Linked DNA regions of Lactiplantibacillus plantarum. The protein of the gene in region 1 interacts with the protein of each later gene in a pairwise test. Links are inferred from orthologs where the notes say so. Each region holds a gene or a part of one and is shown in the gene's direction. Other genes may lie near its edges.

What was found.
Region 2: the proteins of ligA (region 1) and leuS interact in binary tests that used the Escherichia coli proteins (3 or more experiments, as listed by UniProt). The link is inferred for Lactiplantibacillus plantarum from one-to-one orthologs.

Annotation. Positions count from the first base shown.
Region 1 is NZ_CP039121.1:2,272,613-2,279,428, reverse strand. The notes cover bases 2,381-5,300. They hold ligA (NAD-dependent DNA ligase LigA), read left to right. Parts: upstream 2,381-2,780; coding sequence 2,781-4,820; downstream 4,821-5,300. Other genes in these bases: E5260_RS10760 (CamS family sex pheromone protein), read left to right, coding at 4,817-5,300; pcrA (DNA helicase PcrA), read left to right, coding at 2,381-2,764. Also shown: E5260_RS10775 (5-(carboxyamino)imidazole ribonucleotide synthase), read left to right, coding at 1-56; more of pcrA, read left to right, coding at 497-2,380; more of E5260_RS10760, read left to right, coding at 5,301-5,992; Asp-tRNA(Asn)/Glu-tRNA(Gln) amidotransferase subunit GatC, read left to right, coding at 6,033-6,353; Asp-tRNA(Asn)/Glu-tRNA(Gln) amidotransferase subunit GatA, read left to right, coding at 6,353-6,816. UniProt on the Escherichia coli protein: DNA ligase that catalyzes the formation of phosphodiester linkages between 5'-phosphoryl and 3'-hydroxyl groups in double-stranded DNA using NAD as a coenzyme and as the energy source for the reaction.
Region 2 is NZ_CP039121.1:1,269,538-1,274,752, forward strand. What follows is about bases 345-3,455. They hold leuS (leucine--tRNA ligase), read left to right. Parts: upstream 345-742; coding sequence 743-3,169; downstream 3,170-3,455. Also shown: E5260_RS05815 (phosphatase PAP2 family protein), read right to left, coding at 1-281; E5260_RS05825 (putative polysaccharide biosynthesis protein), read left to right, coding at 3,693-5,215.

The DNA of each region.
Region 1 (6,816 bases):
GTATTTGGCAGTTTGGGCAAACGACGCCGGCTGATAATGAACCTGAAGCTGAGTAGTGTATGATCAGAACCTAGTTTTACGGATTATTACGGTTAAACTAATCGTACTGTTCGCACCGGGTGACCAGCTATTATGGGTAACCGTCGTGAATAAATAAAGTTCGAAATCCAATTCATTTTGTGAATTGGATTTTTTTAGCGGTTGGGGAGAAGCCAGCCAAATGGCGAGATACGGTTATCTGAGGGGGAATCGTTGAGATTGGCGTGGCGGGTATTTTGGTTAGAAATTGAGGGAGTCTCAAAATTACTTAAAGTTACGCAATATTGCCGTCAATTCGTTTCCCGTGAATAGTAGAAGTTGTAAAATTAACATAGGTGTCACTGACAATGGAAAAACCGCGATTTTTGTATGAGATGCTGACCTTAAAGTACAGCAATCACGGCCAAAATTTGCTATAATGTTTGGTGACTGATTTTTAGAAAGGGTGGCGAACAGCGTGTCGAAAGAAAGCCTATTGGCAGGAATGAATGACAAGCAGCAAGAAGCCGTTTTAGACACAGAAGGACCGCTACTAATTATGGCCGGTGCGGGCTCGGGGAAGACCCGTGTATTGACGCACCGGGTAGCTTATTTAATTGAAGAGCAAGGGGTCAACCCCTGGAATGTTTTAGCGATTACGTTTACGAACAAGGCCGCACGCGAAATGCGTGAACGGGTTGGTAAGCTGTTAGGTGAATCGGCGCAGGAGGTCTGGGTCTCAACGTTCCATGCCCTGTGTGTCCGAATTTTACGACGTGACATTGAACAAATCGGGTATAACCGAGCGTTCACAATCGCCGGCACTAGCGAGCAACGGACCTTAGTCAAACGAATCTTGACGGAACAAAATATCGATTCGAAAAAATTTGATCCACGGTCAATCTTATCCGCAATTTCAAATGCGAAAAATGACTTACAAACGCCGGAGATGTATAAAGAATCGGCTGCCAGTCCCTTTGAGAGTGTCGTGGCAGACGTTTATTTGCAATACCAACGTGAATTAGCGGCTGATCAAGCCGTTGACTTTGATGATCTGATCATGCTGACGATTCAATTATTCAAGCAGAATCCAGAAACGCTGGCGTGGTACCAAAACAAATTCCATTATATTCACGTGGATGAATATCAAGATACTAATAACGCACAGTATACGTTAGTCAACTTGTTAGCTGACAAATATAAAAATTTGTGTGTAGTTGGGGATGCGGATCAATCCATCTATGGTTGGCGGGGTGCCAACATGGAAAATATTCTCGATTTCGAAAAGGATTATCCGCAAGCTGACACGGTGATGTTGGAGCAAAACTATCGTTCGACAAAGACAATTTTGTCGGCGGCTAATGCAGTTATTAACAATAATTCAACGCGGCGGCCGAAGAAATTATGGACTGAGAATGAACCGGGTGACAAGATTTCTTATTATCGTGGTCAGAGTGAAAGTGATGAAACTCACTTTGTCATTGCCAAGATTCAAGAAAGCATGCAGCAGGACAAAATGGACTACGGCGATTTTGCGATCCTTTATCGGACGAACGCACAATCCCGGGTAATGGAAGAGTCACTCGTTAAGGCGAACATCCCCTATACAATGGTCGGTGGTAATAAGTTCTATGACCGTAAAGAAATTCGGGACGTCTTATCCTACTTGACTTTGGCAGTGAACGATCAAGATTCAATGAACTTTGAACGGGTCGTTAATGAACCTAAGCGCGGCATTGGTCAAACGAGTGTTGAAAAATTGCGGTTGTTCGCGGATGAAGCGGGTTATTCCATGTTGGAAGCAGCTAGCAATGTTGATATGGCTAATGGCATTTCAGCACGAGCGAAGGGTGCTTTAGCGAAGTTTGCAGCGACGATGAATGAATTGCGCGCTATGCGGGAATACTTATCCGTGACGGATTTAACACAAGAGATTCTTGACCGCACGGGTTACATGAAGGCGTTGAAAGATGCTAAGGCAACGAAATCGTTAGAGGCACAAGCCCGTATCGAAAACATTGAAGAATTCTTGTCTGTCACCAAACAATTCGATGATAGTTATCAACCTGAAGATGAAGATAGTGACAAATTCGTGGACTTCTTAGCGGATTTAGCACTGGTTTCGGATGTGGATAACGTTGAGGAAGAACCCCAAGCCGTGACGCTGATGACGTTACATGCAGCGAAGGGGCTAGAATTTCCGGTTGTTTTCTTGATTGGGATGGAAGAAGGTATCTTCCCACTGTCCCGGGCAATGATGGATGAAGACGAGCTGGAAGAAGAACGGCGGTTAGCATACGTTGGGATTACGCGGGCTGAGAAGAAGCTGTACTTGACCAATGCATACTCACGGATGCTTTACGGTCGGCGGCAGAATAATCCGGCTTCCCGTTTCGTTGAAGAAATCGAACCAGAATTACTCAAAAATGAAAATACGTTGGATGGTGCAAGTAGCACTGGTCCTAAAGTTCCATTTGGTGCGGATCGTGAACGGCGTGCTTTTACACCTTCATATAAAAAGAATCCAGTGGGGACGCGGGCCACGGTCAAGAAGGCTAGTGGCACGGGTGCTGACAAGAATAGTTGGTCGATCGGTGATAAAGTCAAGCATCGTAAGTGGGGAACCGGAACGGTCGTGAAGGTCTCCGGTGCTGGTGAAGATGCTGAACTAGACATTGCTTTCAAATCTGAAGGAATCAAGCGGTTATTAGCCGCATTTGCACCGATCCAAAAAGTACAGGACTAGTTAGGAGGACTGGCTGATGGCGGACAAACCCAACACAATGACGGTTGAGCAGGCGGCTGATGAAGCGGCTGCTTTACGGCAAACGTTAAATGAATGGCGTCGGCAGTACTATGACGAAGATGCGCCGAACGTTGAAGATAGTGTGTATGATCAAAAGTATGAACGGTTGGTCGAACTCGAACAAACTTTTCCACAGCTCGTTACACCGGATTCACCGACGCAATTAGTTGGTGGAACGGTTAAAGCAGGCTTTGATAAAGTGACCCATGAGATTCCGATGTTGTCATTGGGCGACGTCTTTTCACAAGCTGAGTTACAAGAGTTTGTTGATCGCTTGGAACAAAACGTTGGTCATCCAGTCGATTATAATTGTGAGTTGAAAATTGATGGTTTAGCGCTGTCGTTACGTTACGAAGATGGGGTGCTCGTTCAAGGGTCCACGCGGGGTAACGGTACGGTTGGCGAAGATATTACGGCTAATATTAAGACAATCAAGTCGATTCCACAACGGTTGACCCGACCACTGACGATCGATGTACGTGGGGAATGTTATATGCCTAAGGCAGCGTTTGCTGCCTTGAATGAACGCCGAGAAGCAGCGGGAGAACCAGTCTTTGCGAATCCACGCAATGCTGCGGCCGGTACGTTACGGCAGCTAGATTCACGAGTCGTGGCGGAACGACAGCTCAGCACGTTTATGTATAACATTGCCGACTACGAACCGTTAACCGCCCGTACGCAGAGTGACATGTTAACGGAGTTCGCAGATCTTGGTTTTGCCATCAATCCTGACTTTAAGGTGGCCCATTCGATGGCCGATGTCTTTAGTTACATTGACCATTATCAAAATGAACGGCCAGAATTAGCATATGGCATTGATGGCATCGTGATCAAAGCTAACCCGTTACCGCTGCAACGCTCACTAGGAGCGACAGTCAAGGTGCCACGATGGGCGATTGCCTTTAAGTTTCCACCTGATGAGCAGCCGACCCTTTTAAAGGATGTTGAATGGACCGTTGGCCGTACAGGAGTCGTTACGCCAACTGCGGTTATGGAACCCGTTCAACTAGCTGGGACGACGGTTGCGCGGGCTTCGTTACACAATCCCGATTACGTGGCGGCCAAAGATGTCCGCATCGGTGATACGGTCTTGCTACACAAGGCTGGCGATATTATTCCGGAAATTTCATCGGTTGATTTAGCCAAACGACCCAAGGATGCGCAACCATTAGTTATTCCAACCACGTGTCCGTCTTGTGGGGCGCCGCTGGTTCATTTGGAAGACGAAGTGGCTTTACGGTGTATTAACCCGAAATGTCCAGCACAAGTCCAAGAAGGGCTGGTTCATTTTGCCTCTCGCAATGCCATGAATATCGATGGCTTGGGACCACGAATCATTGCGCAACTCTATGCAAATCGGCTGGTTAGTGACGTTGCTGGTTTGTACCGATTAACTAAGGCACAACTGTTAACATTAGATAAAATAAAAGATAAATCTGCTGAAAAGCTCTTGACAGCAATTGACCGTAGCCGTGATAATTCACTTGAACGGTTATTGTTCGGTCTTGGTATTCGGCACGTTGGTGCTAAAGTGGCGCGGTTAATCGCGCAGCATTTTGGGACGATTGAGGCGTTGATGGCAGCTAGCCAAGAAGAGATTGCGGCGATCGATTCGATGGGCGATGTGATTGCGAACGCAGTGGTTCAATATTTTGAGAGCGACGAAGTTCATACACTCATCCGCGAATTGCAAGCAGTCAACGTGAATACCACTTATCAAGGCCCTAGTGCCACCGTGGCAGAAGATAGTAACAGTTGGTTTGCAGGCAAGCGGGTCGTGTTAACTGGTAAGCTGGAAAGCTTTACGAGGCCAGATGCGACTCAATGGCTACAAGCTCACGGCGCCACGGTTACGGGAAGCGTCTCTAAAAAGACGGATCTCGTGATTGCAGGTAGCGATGCCGGAAGCAAGTTGCAAAAAGCACAGCAGCTGGACATTACTGTATGGGATGAAGCCCGGTTCAGCGAAACAATGAGGGAGGATGCACAAGCGTGAATGTTAAACGCATACGCACGATTGGCTTAGTGGCAGTAGCTGCCATTGTTCTAGCCGCCTGCGGTAATTTAAAGAATTCGTCCTTTGGGTCGACTAGTAGTAGCACCACAACGACCGGAACGAAAACAACGACCACCACTGGAACTGCTGATAGTGAGTTCTATCAAGGCGTCATCAAAAATGGCCGTTATCGGACGAGTAAGTCGCGAGGCGTGGTCGTTTCGCAAAATGATAACGTCATGAATTTGAAGAGCTTCGAAAGTGGCTTATTGGACGTGTCTAAAAAGGTCTTTCCAACGAGTAAGTATGTCTTTCAAGAAGGGCAGTATTTGAGCTCATCGACAGTTGAAAATTGGCTCGGACGGAAATCAAGCAGCAATTCGGAGGGCTTGAACCCAGAGAATAACGGTAAGAAGGATCCGAATACTCGGAATCCGATTTACTTACAACAGCTTGAAGAACAAGATTATATGGTTCAAAATGGTAGTAAGTTATCGCTTGGCGGGGTCACGATTGGCTTGGGAATGAACTCGGTCGATTATTATACTAAGGTCGAATATGGGGCAACATACGAAACGGACATCTCAACGACTGAGTTAACGGCGCAAGGTAAGAAGATGGCGAATACTGTCTTACAACGGTTGCGGCAACGCTCAGCTTTGAAGAATGTGCCGATTGTCTTGGCACTCTATAAGCAGTCTTCGAATGATAGTTTAGTTGGGGGCGACATGATTGCCTACGCGGTCTCTAAGAACGGCTCCACTTCGATCTCAAACTGGACGTCGTTGAATTGGAAGAATTATGTCTTCCCAGCGACCTCTGAGTCAAAGAACTCAGGTGCGAATAGTAATGATGAGTCGGACTTTAGTCAGTTTAAGTCCCACGTGCAGAATTTCTTCCCGAACTTGTCTGGCGTAACGGCGAATGCTCATTACAAGGACAAATCGTTGAGTAAATTAAGTGTCAACATCACGACTAAGTTCTACAGCGAAACGGAAATCATCAGTTTCACGCAGTACTTAGCAACGGCTGCTAAACGGTACTTGCCATCTGGTGTACCGGTTGAAATTACGGTTAAGAGTGCCAATGGTGACATTCAAAGCTTCTTAGCCAGAACGGCGAAGGGTAGTTCGTATTACACCCATGTCTTTAGTGACCAGGGCGACGATTAAACAATAATATTGAGTAAGATTTGAGAAAGAAGGAAATCTGATGGCTGAAGAACGAATTAATGCCGAACAAGTGCAACACGTGGCGAGCTTAGCCAAATTGGAGTTTACACCAGACCAATTAGCGATGTTCACACCGCAACTAGAAAAAATTATCGGCATGTTCGAAGAATTAAGCACAGTTGATACCACGGGTGTACCCGTTACGTCACGGATGAGTGATCATACGAATACGCTACGTGAAGACGTGGCAGTTAAGAGTGATGAAGCACTCCGGGAAGCATTGCTGAAGAATGCCCCAGAAACGGCCAATGGCTTGATCAAAGTGCCAGCAATTATTGATGAAAGTGGGGACGGTGAATAATGACTTATTTCGACCAAGATCTAACTAGTCTACACGCTGACTTGGTAGCCAAGAAGATCAGTGCCACGGAACTAGCGAAGGCCACTTTTGCGAATATGAATCAGGTTGACCCTAAGCTAGGGGCGTTCTTGAATTTAAATGAAGAACAGGCCTTACAACAGGCGGCTGCTTTGGATCAGAATGGCATCGACGCGAACAACTTTTTTGCTGGGATTCCGATGGCAGTCAAGGATAATATTGTGACGAAGGGCCTAACGACGACGGCGGCTTCTAAAATGTTGGAAAACTTCGTGCCGGTCTATAATGCCACGGTGGTTGACAAACTATTAGCAAGCAACGCGTTGATCGTTGGTAAGACCAACATGGATGAATTTGCCATGGGAGGGTCAACTGAAACGTCGGCGTTCCATGTCACTCGTAATCCTTGGGACATCAGCCGGGTGCCCGGTGGGTCTTCAGGTGG
Region 2 (5,215 bases), 1.0 Mb from region 1 along the record:
TGGCCCAGCCAGAGTGCCAGGCCGATAATTAACGTGATTATGGTGATGGTGTGGGGATTGCCAAGCTGCGTATACGTGACCATCGCGTGTTGAAACCACTGGGGACTATGATGCCAAAAATTAGCAACCGTGGTGTCAAAGTGTGTTAACCAAGGCGCCCGTTGCCATACCGCGGCCGTCCAGCCTAACCATCCTATAAATATAAGTAGAATCAAACTGTCCGAACGTTGCCAGGATCGTTGCTTCAATACTGATTCCTCCGATAAATAAATTATTGCCATTATTATAGCATTTTTATCAGGGGTCCGATTAATGCCGATGATAAAATTTATCGCCAGCGGGGCTTGGGCCCTTGAAAAAAACGTGCTGGTTTGCTACTATGAAAACAATAACTTTACGACTCTGAGAAGGAATAGTAGTGGCTGGTGTTTTGCAGAAACTCCGTGGTAGTTGCAAACGGGGATTCACCAATCATGAACTCACCTTCGAGTCTTCCGGCTGAACAAGATTGTAGGTACGGACGTGGTTTCGCGTTAAGATTCCCAAGAGGCCACGGTAACGTGGAATCATAGGTGGTACCGCGGAACCCGTTTTCGTCCTATAAGCTTAATTGGCTTATAGGATTTTTTTGTTTTTTAACCGCTTTTACTGAGTTGAAGCATGAAAATGCCATCTTGAATAGTCAGTTGGAAAGTCGCAATGCTAGCTTTTACATACAAGGCAGCAAGAAAGGGGCACTACTATGGCATACAACCATAAAGTCATTGAACGCAAATGGCAACATTATTGGAAGGAAAACAAAACCTTCAAAACATTAGATACGACGGATAAGAAGAAGTATTACGCCTTAGACATGTTCCCATACCCATCTGGTCAAGGATTACACGTTGGACATCCTGAAGGGTATACGGCCACGGATATTATGTCACGGTTCAAGCGGATGCAAGGGTACAATGTCTTACATCCAATGGGTTGGGACGCATTCGGTTTACCCGCTGAACAATATGCGCTCAAGACGGGGCATAACCCGAAGGACTTTACGGCCAAGAACATCAAAAACTTCAAACGTCAGATTCGGTCATTAGGTTTTTCATATGACTGGGACCGTGAAGTGAATACGACTGATCCAAGTTACTACAAGTGGACGCAGTGGATCTTTGAACAGCTCTATAAGAAGGGCTTGGCTTACGAATCTGAAACGTTGGTCAACTGGGCTCCTGATATGATGGGTGGAACGGTTGTTTCTAATGAAGAAGTGGTTGATGGTAAGACGGAACGCGGTGGCTATGATGTTTACCGGGTGCCAATGAAGCAATGGAGCCTCAAAATCACGGCCTATGCGGACCGGTTGATTGATGACCTGGACGATATTGATTGGCCAGAAAACATCAAAGAGCAACAACGTAACTGGATTGGCCGCTCAGTTGGCGCATCCATTCGTTTCAAGGTTGCTGGTCAACCTGACGATACCGAGATTGAAGTGTTCTCAACGCGGCCAGACACGCTGTTTGGCGCAAGTTACATGGTCTTGGCACCTGAACACGACTTAGTTGAACAATTGACGACACCCGAACAAGCGGACGCTATCAAAGCATACAAAGCTAAAATCGCCAGCAAGTCAGACCTTGAACGGACTGATTTGAATAAGGACAAGACCGGGGTCTTCACTGGTAGCTACGGCATCAACCCGGTTAATGGTGAAAAACTGCCAATCTGGATTGCCGATTATGTTCTGGCTTCATATGGAACTGGGGCCATCATGGCAGTGCCTGCTCATGATGATCGGGACTTTGAATTTGCACAAAAATTTGATTTGCCAATCAAACCTGTCATTGCGGGTGATAATGATTATGACCAACAAGCTTACACTGGCGACGGGGAACACATCAACTCAGGTTTTGTTGACGGTTTAGCTAAGCAACCAGCTATTGATAAGATGATTGACTGGTTAGGTGAACACCATGCCGGTGAAAAGAAGGTCAACTATCGGTTACGTGATTGGATCTTCTCACGGCAACGGTACTGGGGCGAACCGATTCCAGTTATTCACTGGGAAGACGGCGAAACGACGTTGGTTCCTGAAGATGAACTACCATTGCGGTTACCAGCAACTAAGAACCTGGAACCATCAGGAACTGGTGAAAGCCCGTTAGCGAATATCGACGACTGGGTAAATGTCGTCGATGAAAACGGTCGTAAGGGGAAGCGTGAAACCAACACGATGCCACAATGGGCCGGGAGTTCATGGTACTTCTTGCGTTACGTTGATCCGCACAACCGTGAAGCTTTGGCCGATTATGACAAGTTGAAGTACTGGTCACCCGTTGACTTATACGTGGGCGGTGCAGAACACGCGGTCTTACATCTGCTTTACGCACGTTTCTGGCACAAGTTCTTATATGACTTAGGCGTTGTGCCAACCAAGGAGCCATTCCAGAAGTTAGTTAACCAAGGGATGATTTTGGGTGATAATCACGAAAAGATGTCTAAGTCGCGGGGGAACGTGGTTAACCCCGATGATATTGTTGACCAATATGGTGCCGATACGTTGCGGTTATACGAAATGTTCATGGGACCATTGGAAGCTTCGATTCCGTGGAGTACCGATGGGTTACATGGTGCCAATAAGTGGATCGAACGGGTTTGGCGCTTAATGATCGATGAAAACAATCGTGTTCGCGATCGAATCACGACTATCAATGATGGTAAGTTGACGAAAATCTACAACGAAACCGTTAAGAAAGTCACGGAAGACTATGAAGCTATGCGCTTTAACATTGCGATTTCACAAATGATGGTCTTCGTAAACGAAGCATACAAGGTCGACGATTTACCAATCATTTATATCGAAGGCTTTGTGAAGTTACTGTCACCGATTGCACCACATTTGTCGGAAGAACTATGGTCATTATTAGGCCATGATGACACGATCACCTACGCCACTTGGCCAACGTATGACGAATCTAAGTTAGTAGAAGACACGGTCCAAATCGTGCTTCAAGTTAATGGTAAGGTTCGCTCGCACGCCGAAGTCGCTAAGGATATGGGCAAGGATGAACTTGAAAAACTAGCCCTGGCGGATGAAAAAATCCAGGAATTTACGGCCGGCAAGACAGTTCGTAAAGTGATTGCCATTCCTGGTAAACTGGTTAACGTGGTTGCCAACTAAGTACCACGACCAGTATCAACTTAAATGAATATCGCTTAAATTAATCGTGATGGTGACTGACAATTGTTGGTTGCTATCACGATTTTTTAACTACTCACAGAACTAATTAGTGCGGTTACGATTGATTTGGTTAAGTGAATAAAGATTCTGAGGACGTTCTGGTTCGGTTTGGGAGACAAATCACACGTGTTTTTGGTGGGCAGAGTGTGTGCAACCACCTATGCTTAACTTAAAACTAGCAGTAACGTGGTTTAATCAGCGGAAATGGATATCATGGCGGCACTCTGCTGTAATCGAATTTGAGACCGCATCGTGGCCGCTGGTAAAGCGTACGGATTGGCCTTTTTTCTGTATCAGCCATAGGGTATCGGACGGCGGTACGGTTCGCCAATAGCTGGTGCAGTTGTCAAGACCTTATCATTAAAGTTCGGTTAAACTCACGCATAAGGCCGGAATTGAATTGCAACTTGTTTGTTTTTCATCTAAAATGATTAGGATTGAATTAAGAAAGTGGGTTACGAACATGTCTGAGGAATCAAAAGCTAATCAGCCCCAGAATGCACACGTGAATTCTGAAGCCGAAGCGCACCAGAAGATGGTGCGCGGGTCGGCTTGGATGACGGCTGGGAGTCTCTTTTCACGGGTGCTCGGGGCGATTTATATTATCCCGTGGGTTATCTGGATGGGCGCTGATTATACGCAAGGTAACGCGCTTTATGCCAAGGGATATAATATTTATAGTTTTTTCCTGCTAATTGCGATCGGGGGAATTCCGTCCGCAATTTCTAAACAACTTTCCGAATATAATGCGATGAATGAATATGCCGTTGGACAGCGCTTATTCAAGCGGGGCTTGTTGTTGACGTCAGCCTTTGGGATTATTGGTGCCATTATTTTATGGTTTGGTGCTGGCTTGATTTCAACAGCTTTTGGGGGCTATGATGCCAATCTGATTCCCGTCTTGCATGCGTTGGCTATTGCCTTGGTGATTCTGCCATCGATGTCTTTGACCCGGGGATTCTTCCAAGGGTATCAACAGATGGCGCCGTCCGCAATCTCACAGTTCGTGGAACAAGTTTTTCGGGTCATCTATATGTTGGGTGCGACGTATTTCATCATGCGCGTCGCTCACGGCGATTGGGTGAATGCCGTGACCCAATCGACATTCGCAGCATTCGTCGGGGCGGCTGCCAGCTTCTTATTACTCGGTTGGTATTATTTCCGCAAACGGCCCGAGCTAAATGCCTTAGCTGCTCAGAGTGAGAACAAACTAGTTATTCCAGTCTGGCAATTGTTCCGCGATATTATTATTCAGGCGATTCCATTTATTGTGATCGATACCGCGACGACAGTCTTCAACCTGTTGGATCAAGCAACGTTCCAACCGATGATGCGGCTGGTTTACCATTTGGGTACTAAGCAGATCGATACGTTGTATGCTTACTTTGCATTTAATGCGAACAAATTGGTGATGATCATTGTGTCATTGGCGTCTGCGATTGCCGTGACGGTCGTGCCGATTTTATCTGAATCATTGGCCAGTCATAATATGCGTAATATTCGTAAACAATTGGAAGATTCGATTATTTTATTCCTATTTATCATGATTCCCGGAGCGCTGGGGATGGCCGCAGTGGCACAACCACTTAACACGCTCTTTTATAGTTATGATCAAATTGGGACCTTGATTCTGCAGATCTCAGCATTTACCGCGATTGCTTTAGGCTTTTTTACGGTGATTTCGGCGCTGATGCAAGGCCTATCACGCAACCGCGATATTATTCGCTATTACTTGATCGGCTTACTGGTCAAAATCGTGATTCAGTTACCATGTATCTATTTCCTATCAACGGCGGGGCCCCTGGTTGCGACCGCGATTGGGATGATGGTTGCGAGTCTGATGGCGATGTATGATTTGGAAGTCAACTTTGGAATTCGGTACGTGAAGTTATTACCAAAAATCAATCGAATTTTAGTTTATTCGATTTTAACGTACGTCACGGCACGATTAGTTGTTTATGGGCTGAACTTTGTGTTGAATGAGCA